Regions from separate parts of the Kitasatospora sp. HPM-01-4 genome, predicted to be linked through region 2. Evidence: predicted binding sites of a transcription regulator. Region 2 holds the regulator's gene; the other holds the start of a gene.
What was found. The regulator HrcA, encoded in region 2, represses chaperone genes, less so after heat shock. The targets are predictions, from matches to a motif close to TTNGCACTCNGNNNNNCNGAGTGCNAA.
Positions count from the first base shown of each region.

Region 1: the regulator HrcA is predicted to act here: its motif matches at 1,937-1,963, upstream of groL (chaperonin GroEL).

Region 1 covers NZ_JBPQGP010000005.1:4,848,360-4,851,747, reverse strand. Annotated here, with positions in the region: gene ACSMTC_RS21125 (hypothetical protein) at 1-41, opposite strand, end outside; gene groL (chaperonin GroEL) at 155-1,780, opposite strand; gene ACSMTC_RS21115 (cold-shock protein) at 2,137-2,343, opposite strand; gene ACSMTC_RS21110 (MoaD/ThiS family protein) at 2,959-3,237, opposite strand; gene thrC (threonine synthase) at 3,287-3,388, opposite strand, start outside.
Region 2 covers NZ_JBPQGP010000005.1:5,933,853-5,937,240, reverse strand. Annotated here, with positions in the region: gene ACSMTC_RS25745 (16S rRNA (uracil(1498)-N(3))-methyltransferase) at 1-143, opposite strand, end outside; gene dnaJ (molecular chaperone DnaJ) at 256-1,398, opposite strand; gene hrcA (heat-inducible transcriptional repressor HrcA) at 1,470-2,483, opposite strand; gene htpX (zinc metalloprotease HtpX) at 2,757-3,388, shown strand, end outside.

The sequences.
Region 1 (3,388 bases), 1.1 Mb from region 2:
CGGGCGGTGTGCAGGGCGGTTTCGATCTCAGAGCTGGCCATTGACCCATTGTCCCGCAGGTCACTTGGCGGCCGGGAACGCCGCGAGGGCGGCCTCCCCGCAGTGGGGAGACCGCCCTCGCAGACGATCAGAACTCGCCGATCCTCGAAGAGGATCAGAAGTCCATGTCACCGCCCGGCATGCCGCCGCCGGCCGGGGCAGCGGCCTTCTCCGGCTTGTCGGCGATGACGGCCTCGGTGGTGAGGAACAGAGCCGCGATGGAGGCGGCGTTCTGCAGCGCGGAGCGGGTGACCTTGGCCGGGTCGATGATGCCCTGGCCGATCAGGTCGACGTACTCGTTGGTGGCGGCGTTCAGGCCGTGGCCGTTGGGGAGGTTGCGAACCTTCTCCACCACGACGCCACCCTCGAGGCCGGCGTTGACCGCGATCTGCTTCAGCGGGGCCTCGACGGCGAGCTTGACGATGTTGGCACCGGTGGCCTCGTCGCCGTCCAGCTCCAGCTTCTCGAACGCGACCGAGGAGGCCTGCAGCAGGGCGACGCCACCACCGGCGACGATGCCCTCCTCGACGGCGGCCTTCGCGTTGCGAACGGCGTCCTCGATGCGGTGCTTGCGCTCCTTGAGCTCGACCTCGGTGGCCGCGCCGGCCTTGATGACGGCCACGCCGCCGGCCAGCTTGGCGAGGCGCTCCTGGAGCTTCTCGCGGTCGTAGTCCGAGTCGCTGTTCTCGATCTCGGCGCGGATCTGGTTCACCCGGCCGGCGACCTGGTCGCTCTCGCCGCCACCGTCGACGATGGTGGTCTCGTCCTTGGTGATGACCACCTTGCGGGCGGTGCCCAGCAGGTCCAGACCGGCGTTCTCCAGCTTGAGGCCGACCTCCTCGGAGATGACGGTGCCACCGGTGAGGATGGCGATGTCGCCGAGCATGGCCTTGCGGCGGTCACCGAAGCCCGGGGCCTTGACGGCGACGGACTTGAAGGTGCCACGGATCTTGTTCACGACCAGGGTCGACAGGGCCTCGCCCTCGACGTCCTCGGCGATGATGACCAGCGGCTTGCCGCTCTGCATGACCTTCTCCAGCAGCGGGAGCAGGTCCTTGACCGAGCCGATCTTGGAGTTGGCGATGAGGATGTACGGGTCCTCGAAGGTCGCCTCCATGCGCTCCAGGTCGGTGGCGAAGTAGGCGGAGATGTAGCCCTTGTCGAAGCGCATGCCCTCGGTGAGCTCAAGCTCCAGACCGAAGGTGTTGCTCTCCTCGACGGTGATGACGCCTTCCTTGCCGACCTTGTCCATGGCCTCGGCGATCAGCTCGCCGATCTGGGTGTCAGCGGCGGAGATGGAGGCGGTGGAGGCGATCTGCTCCTTGGTCTCCACGTCCTTGGCCTGGGCCAGCAGCTGGTCCGAGACGGCGGCGACGGCCTTCTCGATACCGCGCTTCAGGGCCATCGGGTTGGCGCCGGCGGCGACGTTGCGCAGACCCTCGCGAACCAGGGCCTGGGCCAGCACGGTGGCGGTGGTGGTGCCGTCACCCGCGACGTCGTCGGTCTTCTTGGCGACCTCCTTGACGAGCTCCGCGCCGATCTTCTCGTACGGGTCCTCGAGCTCGATCTCCTTGGCGATGGAGACACCGTCGTTGGTGATCGTGGGGGCGCCCCACTTCTTCTCAAGGACGACGTTGCGGCCCTTGGGGCCCAGCGTCACCTTGACTGCGTCGGCAAGCTGGTTCATGCCGCGCTCAAGGCCGCGGCGAGCTTCCTCGTCAAACGCGATGATCTTGGCCATCGGAAGTGGTCCTCCAGGACACGGTCGACTGCTCGGACCAGGAGTGCCCGCGACGGACGGCCCTCGGGAACGGGGGTCCTTTCCCCTACCGCTCCCCGGGACCTCACCGACCCGGTCCGTTTGTCACTCTCAAGCGGAGAGTGCTAACGCCAATGATTAGCACTCTGGGATACCGAGTGCAAGCCCAATGCGACAGTGTCGACCGGCAGTCGGCGATCACGGCGGCCGCGGCCGCCACGGGGCCGGACCCCCGAAGACGGCGGTGGGCCCGTACGACTGGTGTCGTACGGGCCCACCGCTCGAATCGACGTGAGCGCCAGCTCGTGACCGAGCCGAGGCCTCCGCAGGCCGGAAGGTCAGACCGCAGCGGCGCGGACCATGTCCGCCTGCGGGCCCTTCTGCCCCTGGGAGATCTCGAACTCGACCCGCTGGCCCTCTTCGAGGGTGCGGTAGCCGTCCATCTGGATCGCGCTGTAGTGGACGAACACGTCCGCACCACCGTCGACCGCGATGAAGCCGTAGCCCTTCTCCGCGTTGAACCACTTGACGGTGCCCTGAGCCATTCCGAACTCCCCTTGTGCTGTGCTGGCCCTTCACGGACCCGCAGGGTGCGGGCCCAGGCTGGTAGGCAGGCCCGGGGAACCCCCCCTGGGCGCAGCCGTGCACGCCGCAAACCTCCGCCGTTCCCCGGGAGTTGCCGGGCCGACGGGTGATTGCGTGCGACCGCCGCTGAATGTATCCGGACAGGTGCCCTCTGCAACAGGCCCAACTTCTGGGAATTCCATCCGGAAGCTTTCGGAAGCCGTGGGATAAAAGCGGCACACCGTGCCGATTCCTGCCGGGCATAATGGACGAACGGCCGCAAATCGCCGGTGAATTTCTGACGTCGTCCTGACATCCTCTGCGGCAGACTGCCCGAGGTCCGTCTCAGCGGCCGGAAGAGCCCTGCGTACCCGATCGGCTGTCGGAGCGTCAGTAGCCGGCCGGCCGCGGGCCGCGCGCTCCCGGAGTACCGCCGACGGGGAGTCCGCCGGCACGTGCGCACTTTACCTCCACTTCAGGTCGCACTTTTCCATCGACATGCCAAGAGCCGCCGACCGGCACGGAAATAGGCATTCCATGCCCGCCGACGGCTCCGGTGTGCTAGCCCCGGGGCGTCGGGGCCGGCTGTCGGGCGGTCAGCAGCCGCCTGCCACCGCGGGGATGACCGAGACGCTGGCGCCGTCCCCGATCTCGGTCGCCAGGCCCTCCGCGAAGCGCACGTCGTCGTCGTTGACGTAGACGTTGACGAAGCGGCGCAGCCGGCCCGTGTCGTCCAGGATGCGGGCGGCGATGCCGGGGTGGTTGGCGTCCAGGTCGGCGATGACGGCGGCCAGGGTCGCGCCCTCGGCGGTCACCTCGGCGGCACCGCCGGTGTAGGTGCGCAGGATGGTCGGGATGCGGACGGAAGCGCTCATGGTGCGAAGCTCCTAGGTGGGGTGGTCGTGAGGCGCCGGGCGGGCGGGATCAGGCGGATGCCAGGCCGGCGGCGCGGAAGGAGTCCAGCGTCGGGCGGATGGTGGCGGTCAGGCCCGCGTCGGCCACCGCGTCCAGGGTCTTCAGGCCGTC
Region 2 (3,388 bases):
TCCGCCAGCGTCACCGCCTCCCCGGCCTCCAGCCGCTTCACGGCGACGGCGTGCCGCCCCTCGGGCCCGTCCACCCGGATCACCGCCCCGGGGACGGCTGCGGCCAGCCGGTCGGTCTCGACGACGAACACGGGCGCGGTCATGGCATTTCCCCAAACACTCTCTCGGTACCGACGCAGCGGCGCCCGACGACCCCTGGGAGTCGCCGGGCGCCCGGAAGCTCACTCATCGACCGGTCGAAACCGGAGCCGGACCTCAGCGGCCGTTGAAGGCGTCCTTCAGCCGCGAGAACAGGCCCTGCTGCCCGGGCGCGAACTGCCCGGAGGGGCGCTCCTCGCCACGCAGCTGCGCCAGCCGGCGCAGCAGCTCCTCCTGCTCGGGGTCGAGCTTGGTGGGCGTCTGCACCTCGACATGCACTATCAGGTCGCCTCGCCCGCCGCCGCGCAGGTGCGTGACGCCGCGGCCGTGCAGCGGGATGGACTGCCCGGACTGGGTGCCGGGGCGGATGTCCACCTCCTCCAGGCCGTCCAGGGTCTGCAGCGGCACCTGGGTGCCCAGTGCGGCGGCCGTCATCGGGATGGTGACGGTGCAGTGCAGGTCGTCCCCGCGCCGCTGGAAGACGGCGTGGCTGGTCTCGGCGATCTCGACGTAGAGGTCTCCGGCGGGGCCGCCGCCGGGGCCGACCTCGCCCTCGCCGGCCAGCTGGATCCGGGTGCCGTTGTCCACACCGGCCGGGATCTTGACGGTGAGCGTGCGGCGGGCGCGGACCCGGCCGTCGCCGGCGCACTCGGGGCACGGGGTCGGCACGACGGTGCCGAAGCCCTGGCACTGCGGGCAGGGGCGGGAGGTCATGACCTGGCCCAGGAAGGACCGGGTGACCTGGGAGACCTCGCCCTTGCCGCGGCACATGTCACAGGTCTGCGCGGAGGTGCCGGGTGCGGCGCCCTCGCCGGAGCAGGTGGTGCAGGTGACCGCCGTGTCGACCTGGAGTTCCTTGGTGGTGCCGAAGGCGGCCTCCTCCAGGGTGATCTCCAGCCGGATCATCGCGTCCTGACCGCGCCGGGTGCGCGAACGCGGGCCGCGCTGGCCGGAGGCGGCGCCGAAGAAGGCGTCCATGATGTCGGAGAAGCCGAAGCCCGCCGCGCCGGCGCCGAAGCCGCCCGCGCCACCGCCGCCGTTGGGCGACAGCGGGTCCCCGCCGAGGTCGTAGACCTGCCTCTTCTGCGGGTCGGAGAGCACCTCATAGGCGGCGTTGATCTCCTTGAACCGCTCCTGCGTCTTCGGGTCCGGGTTGACGTCCGGGTGCAGTTCGCGTGCCAGGCGCCGGAACGCCTTCTTGATCTCGTCCTGCCCCGCATCCCGTCGGACGCCGAGTACCGCGTAGTAGTCCGTGGCCACCAAATGCTCCGCTTGTTCCGCCTGTAGAAGTGCTTGCGACTGGTCACCGCCGGTTCAACCAGCGGCCTGTTCTACGACTCGGCCAGGATCTGGCCCAAGTACCGCGCCACCGCTCGCACCGCCCCCATTGTGCCCGGATAGTCCATCCGGGTCGGACCGATCACCCCGAGTTTTGCCACACTCTGGTCGCCGGAACCGTAACCGACCGAGACGACCGAGGTGGAATTGAGCCCCTCGTACTCGTTCTCGTGGCCGATCCGGACCGTCATCCCGGCGTCCGCCGTCTCACCCAACAGGCGGAGCAGCACCACCTGTTCCTCCAGTGCCTCCAGCACCGGCTGGATGGTGAGCGGGAAGTCGTGCCCGAAGCGGGTCAGGTTGGCCGTACCGGCCAGCATGATCCGCTCCTCGTTCTGCTCGGCCAGCGTCTCGAACAGCGTGGCGAGCACCACACTGACCGTCGACCGATCCGACGGCTCGAAGGCCGCCGGAAGTTCCTCCAGCGCACCGGGCACGTCGGGCAGCGCGCAGCCGACCGCGCTCGTGTTGAGCCTGGACCGCAGGTCCGCCAGCACGCTCTCGCCGACCGTACCCGGGCAGTCCACCAGCCGCTGCTCGACCCGGCCGGTGTTGGTGATCAGCACCAGCATCACCTTCGCCGGGGCCAGCGCCACCAGCTCGATGTGCCGGACCGTGGACCGGGAGAGCGAGGGGTACTGGACCACCGCGACCTGTCTGGTCAGCTGCGCCAGCAGCCGGACCGTACGGGCCACCACGTCGTCCAGGTCGACCGCGCCCTCCAGGAAGTGCCGGATCGCCCGGCGCTCCGGCGCGCTCATCGGCTTGACCTCGGCCAGCTTGTCGACGAACAGGCGGTAGCCCTTGTCGGTCGGGATCCGCCCGGCGCTGGTGTGCGGCTGGTGGATGTAACCGTCCTCCTCCAGCGCCGACATGTCGTTGCGCACGGTGGCCGGGGAGACCCCCAGGTTGTGCCGTTCGACCAGGGCCTTGGAACCGACCGGCTCCTCGGTGCCCACGTAGTCCTGCACGATGGCGCGCAGCACCGCCAGCTTGCGCTCGTCCAGCGGACGGCGGGTGTCGAGTCGGCGCTCGTCAGCACGGCGTTCGCTGTACACGGCACGCACCTCCGTCTTCGTCCGTTGAACCGGTAGCCGCCCGGCTCCCTGGCACTCTGGAAGGCAGAGTGCCAGAACCGTACTTGCCAGTGTACGGCCCGGGTCCGACGGCAGGAACGGGCCGCCCCGGTGATCCTTACCGGATCCGGGGTACGAAGTCGGTGCCCCGGGCCCCCCGGAGTGGCAGCATCGAAGGCGAGCGATGGTAACGAAGGAGCAGAGATGTCGGCTTCATCCCAGCACTCCCGGTTCGCACCCGACCGTGGCCTGACCGGGCGGATGGTCACCACGATGTTCCTCATCGGACTGCTGTACGTCGGCTTCACGGGAGTACTGATCGTCCTGCTGCGCGGAGCGTGGCCGCTGATCGTCCTGATCTCCGGCGGACTCTTCGTGGCCCAGTTCTGGTTCAGCGACAAGATCACCGAACGGGCGATGGGCGCCCGGCCGGTGAGCCCCGAGCAGTATCCGCAGCTGCACGGCACCATCGACCGGCTCTGCGCCCTGGCCGACATGCCCAAACCCCGCGTCGCGGTGGCCGACAACGACATGCCCAACGCCTTCGCCACCGGCCGCAACCCGCAGAACGCGGTGGTCTGCGTCACCACCGGACTGCTGCGGCGCCTGGAGCCGGAGGAGCTGGAGGGTGTCCTCGCCCATGAGCTCTCGCACGTCGCGCACCGGGACGTCGCGGTGATGACCATCGCCGGATTCCTCGGTGTACTGGCCGGGGTGATGACCCGGATCGCCCTGTACGGCGGCTTCCTCGGCGGCGGCAACCGGAACAACAACGACAGCACCGCGGCCATCGCCATGCTGGTCATCCCGCTGGTCAGCATGCTGGTGTACGCGAT